DNA from 2 places in the Nocardia sp. NPDC059180 genome. Region 2 is predicted to be linked to the other one. Evidence: predicted binding sites of a transcription regulator. Region 2 holds the regulator's gene; the other holds the start of a gene.
The links. Region 2 encodes HspR, which represses chaperone genes until heat shock. Its sites were predicted from a motif close to ANNTGAGTNNNNNNNACTCANNT; they were not measured.

Region 1 (7,205 bases), on a different contig from region 2:
GCGAGGCGCGCAGATACTCGGCACGCACGTCGGCGGGGATGGCGGTCGCGTCACGGGTCCAGGCGTCGAGGAAGTAGCCGAAGAACGCGTCCGCGCTGCCCGCGATCATCTGCTCGGGCAGACCGGCGGGCTGCGCCATCAGATACAGGTGGAACGCGACGGCCGCATCGGCGCCGTGCAGCACCTCCCACATGTCGAGGGTGGGCAGGACGTCCAGCGAGGCGAGGTGGCTGATGCGGCCGGGGTGGTCGAGTCCGGCGCGGATGGCCACCAGCGCACCACGGTCGTGGCCGGACAGTGCGAACCGCTCGAAACCGAGCGCTTCGGCGAGGGTGACGATATCGGCGGCCATGGTCCGCTTCGAGTACACGTCACGGTCGAGGTCGGCGGGTTTGTCGCTCGCGCCGTAACCACGCAGATCGGGGCAGATGACGGTGTGCTGAGCGGCGAGGTCGGTGGCCACATGCCGCCACATCAGATGCGTCTGCGGGAATCCGTGCAGCAGCACGATCGGGCTGCCCGAACCACCGACGGCGACATTCAGGCCGACCCCGTCGGCGACAGTCACGCGGCGGTAGTCGAATCCGGGGATCGTCGAGGTCATCTGGGGTTTCTCCTTCGTCGGTTCGCTGACGGCATCCAGCGTGGCGTGGCCCGATGAGCATCGAATGAGTGCGCTATACCGTGAGGGCGTGACTGTCTCGTTCGGCGTGCTCGGGCCTGTGCTCGCCTGGGGCGCCGACGGCGGCCGCGTCGATCTGAAAGGTCCCAGGCACCGGGCGGTACTGGCGCGGCTGCTCGTCGCCCGAGGGCGGGTGGTGCCGGTGGAGGTCATCGTCGACGATCTGTGGGACCGCCCGGCCGACGGTGCCAAAGCTGCCGTCCGGACCTTCGTCGCCGCATTGCGTCGAGCACTCGAACCGGACCGCCCGGCCCGCGCCGCTGCCCGGTTGCTGGTCACCGAGGGCACCGGGTACGCGATTCGGGCCGACCGGCACACTGTCGACGCGTGGCGTTTCGAGCAGGCGCTCCACGATGCAGCCGATCTCGCACCCGCCCGCGCCCTTGCCTCGCTGACCGAAGCCCTCGGCTGGTGGCGTGGTCCGGCCTACGCGGAGTTCGCCGATATGGCTTGGGCTCGAGCAGAATCCGCGCGATTGGAGGAATTGCGGCTCACGGCCGTCGAACGGCAGGCGCAGGCCCGTCTCACCCTCGGTCGCGCCGCCGATGCGGTGGCGGATCTGGATGCCATGGTCAGCACCCATCCGTGGCGGGAGGAAGGGTGGCGGCTGCTCGCGCTGGCCCTGTACCGCTGCGGACGTCAGGCCGACGCACTCGCGGTATTACGCAGGGCCCGTGGCATTCTCGTCGATGAGCTCGGCCTCGAGCCCGGCCCGCGGCTGGCTGCCACCGAGTCCGGCATCCTGCGCCACGACACCCGGCTCGACGACGCTGCCGACCGTATGTGGGCCGAGGCCACCGCTGCCTACGACCGCACCGTCGCCGGTGGCGCCACCGCCAGGCTCGAATCGACCGTCGGGCTGCTGCGCAGTCTCGCGATGACCGGCAGCGGAGGCCTCGCCGCCGCCCGAGCACAGCGCCTCGACACTGTGACCGCGGCCGAACAACTCGACGATCCGTTGCTCGCCGCGCGCATCATCGGCAGCTATGATGTGCCGGGGATCTGGGCCCGTTCCGATGATCCCGCCCAGGCAGCGCAGATCGCCGCTGCGGCCGAACGCACGCTCACCCGGCTACCGGAGGACGCGTCCGCAGGCATGAGGGCCCGACTGCTGACGATCATCGCCGTCGAATCGCGCGGAATACGCAGTAGTCGTGGCTTCGACACCGCTCGCACCGCGACCGAAATCGCTCGCGCACTGGATGATCCGGCGTTGCTCGCGTTCGCGTTGGACGGCCTGTTCCTACAGACCTGCCACCGCGCCGGCCTTGCTCACGAACGCGACGAGATCGGCCGGGAATTGGTGGAATTGTCCCGCCGCCACGACCTGGTGCCGTTCGAGGTCCTCGGCCATCTTGTTCGCATGCAGGCACGCAGCGCTTTCGGTGATTTCGACCGGGCCGATACCCACGCCGATGCCGCCGACCAGCTCGGCATCCGCAATGAGCGACCGCTGGTCGCGGTGTTCACCGGCTGGTATCGCGCCATGCGAACCGCCGCGACCGGCGCGCCGATCGATATCGCCGAATCGGGTTATCGCGCAGTCGCACAACGGTACGAGGACTGCGGTATGCCAGGATTCGAGCAGGGTGTGCTGCCGTTGGCGCTGCTGTGCCTGCGGGTATGGCACGGTGCGCCTGCGGATTTCGCGTCCGATACTGACTGGGGACCATACGAGCCGTGGGCGCGACCGCTACTGCTGCTCGCCGAGGGCCGACGCGAGGAAGCCTCCGCCGCCCTGCAACGAACCCCTGAACCCCCACCGGATCTGCTGCTGGAAGCGCTGTGGTGCCTCATCGCCCGCGCCGCGATCGAGCTAGATGATCATCCGGCCGTGGCGCGCGCCCGGGTCCGATTGGCATCCGCCGCAGGGGAACTCGCAGGTGCGGGCAGCGGGATCCTCACGGCCGGACCCGTCGATGAGTATCTCGCCGAACTCGACAACGCGCTGTCGCAGAGATAGGCCTCGCACCAACTCCGAACAGCCGAACGAGCTGTGCCCATGAATCAGGACACAGCTCGTTCGGTCTTCCGGCACGGCCGCGACCACGTCGCGGCCCTTGCATCGATCAGGCAGTAGCCGCCAATGCCCGACCATCCAGCGCCGGTTCGACAACCGGTTCGATGGCGTAGGCCAGGATGTCGGCCACATCGGTGACGGGCCGGACGTCCAGTGCGGCGAGCACTTCGGCAGGGACGTCGTCCAGGTCCGGCTCGTTGCGGGCCGGGATGAACACCGTCTTCAGGCCTGCCCGTTGTGCGGCGAGCAGCTTCTGCTTGACGCCGCCGATGGGCAGCACCCGGCCGTTCAACGTGACCTCACCGGTCATGCCGACATCCGAGCGCACCTGCCTGCCCAGCGCCAAGGAGACCAGTGCGGTCACCATGGTGACGCCGGCCGACGGACCGTCCTTGGGCACCGCGCCCGCCGGAAAGTGCACGTGGATATTGCGATCCAGCACCGATGGTTCGATGCCGATCTCCGCCAGGTGCGACCGCACGTAGGTCAGCGCGATCTGCGCGGATTCCTTCATAACGTCACCCAGCTGACCGGTCAGGGTCAGCGCGCGCTCACCGTCGACGGCGTTGGTTTCGATGTAGAGCACATCGCCGCCGAGGCCGGTCACCGCCAGTCCGGTCGCCACACCGGGGACGGCGGTGCGTTCCACCGAGTCCGGGGTGAACCGTGGACGGCCGAGGTAGTCCTTCAGATCGCCGACACCGATGGTCAGCGAACCGCCGAAACGCACTGTGGCCGACTCTGTTTCGATCAGCACATCGTCGTAGCCGAGTTCGGCGTCATAACCGAGGCCGATCGACGACACGGAGTCCGCGATCGCGGAACCGCCCTCCGACAGATTGGTGGCCGCCTTGCGCAATGCCTTGGCGATCAGCCGCTCCATCTGCCGGACACCGGCTTCCCTGGTGTAGTTCGCCGCGATCTCGCGCAGCGCCGCATCGGTGATGGTGACCTCCTCGGCGGTCAGCGCATTACGTTCCAGCTGGCGCGGAACCAGGAAGTCGCGGGCGATGGCGACCTTGTCGTCCTCGGTGTAGCCGTCGACGGTGATCAGCTCCATCCGGTCCAGCAGCGGGCCGGGGATGGTCTCCATGACATTGGCCGTAGCGATGAACAGCACATCGGACAGGTCAAGGTCCAGATCCAGGTAGTGATCGCGGAAGGTGTGGTTCTGCGCCGGGTCGAGCACCTCGAGCAGCGCCGCGGCCGGGTCGCCGCGGAAATCGGAGCCGACCTTGTCGATCTCGTCCAGCAGCACCACCGGATTCATCGATCCGGCTTCCTTCATGGCGCGCACGATCCGGCCGGGCAGCGCACCGACGTAGGTGCGCCGGTGCCCGCGGATCTCGGCCTCGTCGCGCACACCGCCGAGCGCGACACGCACGAACTTGCGGCCGAGCGACCTGGCGACACTCTCACCCAGCGACGTCTTACCGACACCGGGCGGGCCGACCAGGACCAGCACCGCGCCGGACCCGCGGCCACCCACGACCTCCAGACCACGCGAGGCCCGCCGCGAGCGCACCGCCAGGTATTCGACCATCCGGTCCTTGACCTCGTCCAGGCCGTGATGGTCGGCGTCGAGTACGGCGCGGGCGGCCGAAACATCGGTGCTGTCGGTGGTCTTCACCGTCCACGGCAGCTCCAGCACGGTGTCGAGCCAGGTGCGGATCCAACCCGATTCCGGGCTCTGATCGCTGGCCCGCTCGAGCCGTCCGACCTCACGCAACGCGGCCTCGCGCACCGAATCGGGCAGGTCGGCCTGCTCCACGCGGGTGCGGTAGTCGTCGGCGCCATCAGGCTCGTCCTCGCCGAGTTCCTTGCGGATGGCGTTGAGCTGCTGGCGCAGCAGGAATTCGCGCTGGCTCTTCTCCATGCCCTCGCGGACGTCTTCGCTGATCTTCTCCGAGACCTCGGTCTCGGCGATATGCGCCTTCGTCCATTCGATCAGCGTGGCCAGCCGCTTGGCGGGCTCGGGAGTTTCCAGCAGTTCCCGCTTCTGTTCGATGCTCAGGTACGGGGCGTAGCCTGCGGTATCGGCGATCGCGGACGGCTCGCTGAGCTGGTTCACCGCGTCGATGACCTGCCAGGCCTCGCGGCGTTGCAGCACCGAGACGACCAGCTTCTTGTATTCGGCGGCGAGTTCCTTGGTCCGGCCGTCGGCGGGGGTGTCGTCGACCGGTTCGGCCTCCACCCATAGCGCGGCCCCCGGACCGGTGACGCCGTGACCGATCTTGGCGCGCCGTTCGGCCTTCAACACCGCGGCCGGTGCACCGCCACGCATCCGACCGACCTGTTCGATGGTGGCCACGACACCGTAGGCGGCGTAACCCTCATCGAGCCGGGGCGCGACCAGGACCTGATCCTTGTTCGCGGCGCGCGCGGCGTCGATGGCCGCCTGCGCCGATTCGTCGAGTTCGATGGGCACGACCATGCCCGGCAGCACGATCGGATCGGTCAGGAACAGCACCGGCAAGTTCTGAGCTGTAGTCACTTTTTCGACCCTTTCAAAGTTGAGCGATGCCTACTCAACCCCGAGGTATTCGGGTTTGTTCCAGCCGAGTGGCGACGTTCACTCACAGCGAAGTGGAGCCATTCGGCCGACTCGACAACGTCCCCACCTGCCGCTATCGTTGCGATAGATCGTTATTACGGAATTACGGAATTCAGGAGAAGCTGTGGTGCGTAGGTTGGCGATGGTCGTGGCCGCGGTGATTCCGCTGCTCGCGGGATGCTCGAGCCAAGGAGCCGCCGAACAGTCGTGCGCTCCGGTACCGGCGGCAGGCGTCGCGTCCGCAGAGGAATGGCTGGGCCGGATACACGCGGATCCGGACAACATCGCTCTCGCGATCGACGACGGGCAGGGGCACACCATCGAACGCCGCGCCGATGACGAGCAGCCCATCGCCTCGGCGATAAAGGTGGTACCGCTGGCGGCATACGCCCGCGCTGTCGCGGCAGGCACGCTCGACCCACACGAACCGGTGCCCGTCAGTGACTGGGAACGCTGGTATATGCCCGGGACCGACGGCGGCGCTCATCCAGCGGCACGTGCTCGCCTCACCGGAGAGACGGTCACGCTCGACCAGCTGGTGAGCGCGATGATCCGGGAAAGCGACAACGCCGCTCCCGACTACCTGCGCGACCGCCTCGGCGACCAGGCGCTGATCGATGCGGCAGCAGCCGGTGGGTGGCACGACTACACCCCGAGCACCAAGCTCGGGGAGATGATCCGCCTGCTCGATCCCGGTAGCGACGACGAGTGGGCACTGGCCCAGCGTTACGCGAGCGACGCCGACTACCGCGCGACCATCCAGTCGAAGACGATGCCGCCGTTGGACATTCAAATGGCATGGGCCGAAACGACCACCACGGGATCGGCCCGGCAGTTGGCGTCGATGCATCGCGCCATCGCGACCGGCAACTTCGGCCCGGGCACCGAGGTGGCACGCGCCCAGTTGGAATGGCAGCAACCGCCCGCCGGATTCGCCGCGATCGGCTTCAAGGGCGGCTCCTTTCCCGGCGTCCTGAGCGACGCCATCTACCTGCGCCGCGCCGACGGCACCGTCGCGACCGCCGTCCTGCTCAACCGCCGCATGCCCGCAGACACCTGGGCGTCCGCGCTCGAGACACTGAGCGAGCAGGAGGTGCTGGTCAGGGCCATGGCGGAACCGCAGATGTGGCGCCGGTTAGCATGCGCCACATGACCGATGTCGCTGCCAAACTGGCCGAGCTGGAGGCTCGGATCGAGGCGCTGGAAGGTCAGCGCCCCACCGAGGACTCCGCGCACGGCTATATCGACTACAGCGGCAACGTCGATTTCGGCGCCGGCCCCATCAACTGGTCGATCCGCTACAGCGCCGCCGCCGTCCCGCAACTCCCCACTCAGGCCCGCGTCGACGTCCTCGCAGCCCTGGGCCATCCCGTCCGCCGAGCCCTGGTCGAAACCCTGCTCGACGGGCCGCGCACCGGCGCCGAACTGGCAGAAGCGGTTTCACTCACCTCCGCAGGCCAGCTCTACCACCACATCCGCGCCCTGACCTCGGCGAAAGTTATCGAGCAGCACACCCGCGGGGCTTATCGGATCCCTGCGGAGAAGGTCGTTCCGCTGCTGGTCATGATGACCGCAGCCGCCGATATCGGCGAGGTGTTGCGGTAGTCCGGGTCGACACCGCAGGCTGCGCGGTCGAATCGGGGTCGCTGGACAACACACGACGTTCGGATGCCGACCATTCAGCGCGACATATTTTCGTCGGGCGTACGCGAGTTAGGGGCACACCTCCCAGACCGTGCCGGTTTCGTATCGGTCCCGAGGGCGGCCGGGATGGTCAGCGCGGTCGTCGACGACGCGGATCCCTGACCAGCAGCAGACCCCGGGACGCAGGCCCTCATGTGAACCGAGTTTGCCGCCGATCAACGGCACCCAGGTGAGGCAGAACCGTGAGGGACAGGCCACTGCGATCAGGGTGTTCGTAGCGTCATCGAATCGTCCGACGCCACAGT
Region 2 (7,205 bases):
GGGTGAGCGCGAGATCGCCTCGCACAACAAGCTGCTCGGTTCCTTCGAGCTGACCGGTATTCCGCCGGCCCCGCGCGGCGTGCCGCAGATCGAGGTCACCTTCGACATCGACGCCAACGGCATCGTGCACGTGACCGCGAAGGACAAGGGCACCGGCAAGGAGAACACGATCAAGATCCAGGACGGCTCCGGCCTGTCCAAGGAAGAGATCGACCGGATGGTCAAGGACGCCGAGGCGCACGCCGCCGAGGACAAGGCCCGCCGCGAGGAGGCCGAGACCCGCAACCAGGCCGAGTCGCTGGTGCACCAGACCGAGAAGTTCATCGCCGACAACACCGACAAGGTGCCTGCCGACGTGAAGGAGAAGGTCGAGGCCGCGATCGGCGAGGCGAAGGAAGCCCTGAAGGGCACCGACATCGCCGCGGTCAAGACCGCCGTGGAGAAGCTGGCCACCGAGTCGCAGGCCCTCGGCCAGGCGATCTACGAGGCGTCCGCCGCCGATGCGGCCGCGTCCGGTAACGGTGCCTCCTCGACGGCCGACGACGATCAGGTCGTCGATGCCGAGGTCGTCGACGAGCCGGTGGACACGGAGAAGAAGTGACACACGCGAACGCTGGGAACTCCGAGGAGCCGATCAGCTTCGTCGACAAGCGCAAGGTCGATCCCGATTCCGGTGAGGTTCGGGAGCAGGCCGGGGCGGGCAATGGCTCCGCCCCGGCAGGGCCGGAGGCCACCAACGGTGACGGCGCCGAGGCGCCGGTGTCCGATGCCTCCGTCGAACTGGCCGAGCGCACCGCCGACCTGCAGCGCCTGACCGCCGAATACGCCAACTACCGGCGCCGGACCGAACGCGACCGCAAGGCCGCGATCGATACGGCCAAGGCGGGTGTGGTCACCGAACTGCTGGGCGTGCTCGATGATCTCGACCGTGCCAAGGCGCACGGTGATCTGGAATCGGGTCCGCTGAAGTCGGTCGCCGACAAGCTGGCCGACGCACTGCGCAAACAGGGTCTCGAGGAGTTCGGCTCGGAGGGTGAGCCTTTCGATCCGACCCTGCACGAAGCGGTGCAGCACGAGGGCTCCGGTCACGATCCGGTGATCGGTCTCGTGATGCGCAAGGGTTATCGGTTCGGTGATCGGGTGCTTCGGCACGCGCTGGTGGGGGTAACCGACGGCGTGGGCGATCTGCCCACCGCCGCCCCTTCCGACCAGGCCGGAGCGGCCACATCGGGCGACGCCGAGGCATCGGATGCTGATGCCGGCACCAACGAAGGATAAAACCGCGGCCAAGCCGCACGCGGTGCGCCGCACAATAGTGAGGAAAGGAGGAGATGCCCGGTGAGCCAGCGGGAGTGGATCGAGAAGGACTTCTACAAGGAGCTGGGTGTCTCCTCCGGCGCGTCGCAGGACGAGATCAAGAAGGCTTACCGCAAACTCGCGCGTGACCTGCATCCGGATGCCAACCCCGGCGATACCTTGGCCGAGGAGCGGTTCAAGACCGTCAGCGAGGCGCATGCCGTGCTGTCGGATCCGGCCAAGCGCAAGGAGTACGACGAGACCCGCAAGCTGTTCGCGGGTGGTGGCTATCCGCGTGGCGGGTTCAATCCCGGTGCGGGCGGTGGGTTCTCGCAGGAGTTCAACCTCGGCGATATCTTCGGCGCGGGTGCCACCGGTGGTGCCGACGGCGGGATCGGCGATCTGTTCGGCGGCCTGTTCAATCGGGGCGGCGGCACGCGGTCGGCGGGCCGGCCGCGGCGCGGTGCCGACGTGGAAACCGAGACGACTCTCGGCTTCCGTGAGGCCGCGCAGGGGGCCACCGTCCCGCTGCGGATGACCAGCCCGTCGCCGTGCACCACCTGTCACGGCAGCGGAGCCAAGCCTGGCACCAGTCCTCGGGTCTGCCCGAACTGCAATGGCACCGGCGTCATCAGCCGCAACCAGGGCGCGTTCGGTTTCAGCGAGCCGTGCGACGACTGCCGCGGTACGGGCTCGATCATCGACGACCCGTGCGTCGACTGCCACGGCAGCGGTATCCAGAACCGGACGCGCACCATCACCGTGCGCATCCCTCCGGGTGTCGCGGACGGGCAGAAGATCCGGCTGGCGGGTCAGGGCGAGGCGGGCCTGCGTGGTGCGCCCTCGGGCGACCTGTTCGTCACCGTGCACGTCAGCCAGGACAAGGTCTTCGGCCGCAACGGCGACGACCTGACCCTGGTGCTGCCGGTCGGCTACAGCGAGCTGGTCCTCGGCACCACGGTGTCGGTGCCGACGCTGGAGGGCCGGGTCGGGGTGAAGGTGCCTCCGGGCACCGCCGACGGCCGTATCCTCCGGGTGCGCGGTCGCGGTGTGCCCAAACGCGGCGGCGGAGCCGGTGACCTGCTGGTCACCGTCAAGGTCGCGGTGCCGCAGAAATTGGACAACGACGCCACCGACGCGCTGCGTGCGCTGCAGGAGGCGGAGAAGGCCAGTGGTTTCGATCCGCGAGCGGGATGGGCAGGTGCGTGATGTCCGGCGATCCGAAGCAGGCGTCCGGTGGGCCGTCGCGAGCCGAGTACTTCATGATCTCGGTGGCGGCTCAGCTGGCGGGCATGCATGCGCAGACACTGCGCACGTATGACCGCCTCGGATTGGTGACGCCGCAACGCACTTCGGGTGGCGGGCGGCGCTATTCGGCCAGGGACGTCGAGCTGCTGCGCGAGGTGCAGCGGCTGTCCCAGGACGAAGGCGTCAACCTGGCCGGTATCAAACGCATCATCGAGCTCACCAATCAGGTCGAGGCCTTGCAGCAGCGGGTCGCCGAGCTGAACGCGGAGCTGGAGCGGACACGGGCGAACTACCGTGCGGATCTGACCCCGCCGCAGCGCAGTACCGCGCTGGTGGTGTGGCAGCCGCGCAATCGCCGGTAGCCGTTCGGGCGGACGAGTTCTCGGGCCCCGTCCCGGTTCAGCAGTGAACCGGGACGGGGCCCGATTCGCGTCCATGTTCGTTTCGGATTTGCCATGAGATCGCTGTCGGATGCGAACTTCGTTGTGAAGCTTGCATATTGAGTGGTCGAGTGACGGATTTCATCCGATTTATCCAGTCTTTCAGTCGGTTTCGTGCGGAATTCGTACGCAATACCCTTGTTTAGGCGGAATTACACCTGGGATGTTTCGTCCGTCCATTCCGTCACTGGCAAACCTCGCCTACACTCCAATCCATCGGCTGCTGACGAGTGTCCCGCAGCACCTCACTCGCCGGCACGGATAGTGTTCGAATGCGGAATGGGGTTGTGACACACATGGATTCGCGATCCGTCGCGCTGATAAGGACGACATTCAAAGCGGTTGCTGCGGAAGAGGGTGGGGCGGAGCGGTTGGCCAGATCGTTCTACGCGATCTTGTTCACCGACTATCCGCAGATTCGCGATTATTTCCCCGCGGCGATGGACTCACAGCGTGACCGCCTTGTCAAGGCCATCGGATACGCGCTCGACCGGCTGGAGGAGCCGGAAAAGTTGCTGCCATTTCTCGCCCAGCTCGGCCGCGACCATCGCAAGTACGGGGTTCAGCGGGCCCACTACGCGGCGGTGGCGGAATCGTTGAAAGCGGCGATGCGCCGATTCGCCGGTTCGGAGATGTGGACCGAGGAGGTGGAGCGCGCCTGGACCGAGGGCCTCACGATCATCGCCGAGGCGATGATCGGCGCCGCCGAAAAGGAGAACACTCCGCCGGTGTGGACCGGCACCGTTGTCGAACGACGCGAGGTATTACGCAATCTGGCGGTGGTCCGGCTGCAACTGGACCAGCCGATGCAATACGCCGCCGGTCAGTATCTGAGCGTGCAGATTCCATCGCGGCCGCGCATGTGGCGTTATATGTCGCCCGCGGTGCCCGCGAATGCCAACGGCGAGATCGAATTTCATATCCGGTCGGTGCTCGGCGGCTGGGTCAGCCCGGCGATCGTCGGCAATACCGTGGTGGGCGATCAGTGGCTGCTCGGTGCGCCACTCGGCGGGCTGGGAATACCGCGCAATACGAAACGCAAAATGCTGATGATCGGCTGCGGCACCGGAATCGCACCGCTACGGGCCCAGCTCATGGCGATGGCGCAGCGCCGCAGCAATCCCAAGGTGCATATGTTCGCCGGCGGGCATCATCCGTGTGATCTCTACGATCTGGAGACGCTGAGCAGGCTGGCAGTCGCCAACAAATGGCTGACGGTGACACCGGTATCCGAACGCGCCGAGAACCCGTGGTGGTACTACGACTCCGTAAATGCCGAAAGAACCTGGCCCGGCCTCGAACCTCGGGTGACCGGGCAGATCGGAAAGATCGTCGCCTCCTACGGCGCATGGGCCGACCGCGATGTGCAGATCGTCGGCTCACCCTCCATGGTGCAGACCACCAAATTCCGGCTGATGGCCACCGGTACCCGCACCATGAACATTCGTCACGACCCGCTCTTCTGAACCGGCCGCACCGGCCGTGGAATCAGCCGCCTTCGAACTGGATTCGCTCGGCGGGAGTCCCCGTCCCCAGCAGCCGCTCGACGGTCGCGCGTGTCATCGCAGGCGACCCGCAGACCAGCACCTGATGACGATCGAACGCACCATGCGAGCCGATCACATCCGCCAGCGTTCCGTACAGCAGCTCATCGGCGGCGAACCCGATATCGACCCGGGAACGCTCGTACCATTCGTCGGGCCGGTCCGGATCCTCCAGGCTCTCCACCACCGGAACCACGGTCAGCCATGGCAATTCCTCGGCCAGCAGGGCCAGCATGTCCGCGGCGTACAGTTCGCGCGGCGACGCTGCGCCGATGAACAGGTAGGTCGGCGGCTGCACCTCGCGGCGGGCCAGCTCCAGGATCTGCGCGCGCATCGGCGCCAGACCGGTCCCGCCCGCGATCATCACGACCTCATCGCCCGCGGGGTCGATCGCGAACGTGCCTGCGGGTGCGCCGAGGGTCCACTCGTCGCCCGCGGCCGTATCGGCCACGATCCCGCCACTGCACCAGCCGCCGGGCACGGTCCGCACATGGAACTCGAGCTTGCCGTCAAGTGACGGAGGCAGCGCCGGGGAAAGCCTGCGGCGCAGACCGGGGAATTGCGGCACCCGCACCTCGACCGACTGCCCGGCGGTGAATGGGACGAACTCGCCGATCAACCGGATCACCGCGAGATCATGGCGCAGCCGATGATGGCCGACGACGGTCGATTTCCACACGGGTGCTTCCGGTACCGCGCCGTTGCGCGGCGCATTCGGATCGATGTCCATACCTACTCTCAGGGGGCTCTGGTGCGGGCGTGTGCCGGCGAAGTCCGGCCGTGCGGTCAGACGGGATCGGAACTGATGATCGACTCCGGAGTGCCCACAGCGAGCAGCGCGCGCCGGGTGTCGGCGATCATTTTCGCCGAACCGGCGATCTGGATCTGGCGGTCCGACCACGATCCGAAGCTGGCGACCACCGCACCGAGATTACCGACCAGACGCCGATGCATGCCGTACGGCGCGTCCGACGCCGGATGGGGATACCACCACGGATTCGTCTTCTGCTCGCAGACCGGCACGATGGTCAGCCACGGGTTGCTCTGCGAGAGCTGCCACATGTTCTCCACGTCGTACAGGTCGCACGGATAGACACCGCCGATGAAGAAATGCACCCGCGGGTTGATGCCGCGCTGCCCCATCTCGATCAGCTGGGCGCGCAGTGGCGCGATACCGGTGCCCGAGCCGATCATCAGCACATCGCGGCCACTGTCCGGGTCGACATGCAAACCGCCCAGTGGGCCGCCGATCAGCCAGCGCTCGCCGACGATGGTGTCGTTGACGATGGCCGGGCTCACCCAGCCGCCGCGGACCTTGCGGACATGGAATTCGATCTCGCCGTACGGATTGGCCGGGATCGCGGGGGACAGGTAGCGCCACATCTTCGGCCGCTGCGGCACCGCGATCGGCACATACTGGCCGGCCTGATAGGGGATCGGGCTGTCGGATTGCAGCCGCACGATGGCCAGGTCCTCCAGCACGTGCCGGTGGCCGACGACGGTGGCCTCCCAGTACGGCGGTGAATCGTCGGAGTTGGCGCCGATGGCCATGGCGGCGGCGATCAGCAGGGTGATGTCGCGCCAGCCGTCGGCCAGCTCGGCGGTCCAGGCCGGACCGTTGTAGGTGTGGGCCGCGGCGAACAGGGCGCGGCCCGCGAGATCGTAATGGGAGGCCTCGACACCGTACTTGCGGTGATCGCGGGCCAGCTGTTCGAGGAACTTCTGCGCCCGGTCCCAGTCCTCGAGGTGATCGAGCATGTACTGGATGGCCGTGACCAGCCGTTTCGGCTGCATATCCATGGCGGGTGGGAACAGTTCTCGCAGCCGAGGATTCTCGGCGAACAGATGACCATAAAACGCACTGATCAACCGCTCGGGTCCGTGCGGTGAGTCGATCACCGTACGGAAGTTGGCGCGGACCAGCGCAGCCGAACGCGCATCCACGGCGTGGGCTTCCTTTCCCTCGAATAGCTGCCCGGGGACCTACCCGTAACCGGCGGTCCTCCGTCGAGGCCAGTATCCCTGAAACGCCGTGGTCATGTGGGTAGGGGCAGGTTACCGGCATTTGTCACATGTTGGATGCGCAACATCGTTCTGCGGGTCACGATCACGGCGTAGCGTTCGCATCGGGTCCAGTCCGCATCAGCCACGAAAATTGCCAAAGTTGAGCGGAACAGACTCAACCTTTCGAGCGTTGAACGATAAGACACCGTGCCGACTGCGGTGGCAGGCCATGCACGCATCGGCACCGGGGAGACATCGACTAGTAGGAAGGTGCTTTGTGGACTCGTTCAATCCCACCACCAAGACCCAGGCGGCGCTCACCGCTGCCCTGCAGGCGGCCTCGGCCGCGGGCAATCCGGAGATCCGTCCGGCGCACTTGCTGGTGGCGTTGCTGAATCAAACCGACGGCATCGCCGCCCCCTTGCTGAAGGCCGTCGGTACGGATCCGGCAGCCGTACGACGCGAGGCGCAAGACATCGTCGACCGGTTGCCGCGGGCGAGCGGCGCGACCACCACACCCCAGCTCGGCCGCGAAGCGCTGGCCGCGATCACCGCTGCTCAAAGACTCGCCACCGAGATGGGCGACGAATACGTCTCGACCGAGCACGTCATGGTCGGCCTGGCCGAGGGCGACACCGACATCACCATGCTGCTCACCAAGTACGGTGCCACC

Region 1: lon (endopeptidase La) is a predicted target of HspR. The motif match lies at 5,214-5,236, and genes of this name have one in related genera.

The regions. Positions count from the first base shown of each region.
Region 1 covers NZ_JBHZBU010000001.1:266,510-273,714, forward strand. Annotated here, with positions in the region: gene ACFXNW_RS01230 (alpha/beta fold hydrolase) at 1-604, opposite strand, end outside; gene ACFXNW_RS01235 (BTAD domain-containing putative transcriptional regulator) at 693-2,645, shown strand; gene lon (endopeptidase La) at 2,752-5,196, opposite strand; gene ACFXNW_RS01245 (serine hydrolase) at 5,384-6,409, shown strand; gene ACFXNW_RS01250 (ArsR/SmtB family transcription factor) at 6,406-6,861, shown strand; gene ACFXNW_RS01255 (hypothetical protein) at 6,970-7,205, opposite strand, start outside.
Region 2 covers NZ_JBHZBU010000011.1:221,749-228,953, reverse strand. Annotated here, with positions in the region: gene dnaK (molecular chaperone DnaK) at 1-601, shown strand, start outside; gene grpE (nucleotide exchange factor GrpE) at 598-1,278, shown strand; gene dnaJ (molecular chaperone DnaJ) at 1,339-2,505, shown strand; gene ACFXNW_RS28195 (heat shock protein transcriptional repressor HspR) at 2,505-2,906, shown strand; gene ACFXNW_RS28190 (globin domain-containing protein) at 3,281-4,450, shown strand; gene ACFXNW_RS28185 (FAD-binding oxidoreductase) at 4,473-5,258, opposite strand; gene ACFXNW_RS28180 (FAD-binding oxidoreductase) at 5,315-6,472, opposite strand; gene clpB (ATP-dependent chaperone ClpB) at 6,810-7,205, shown strand, end outside.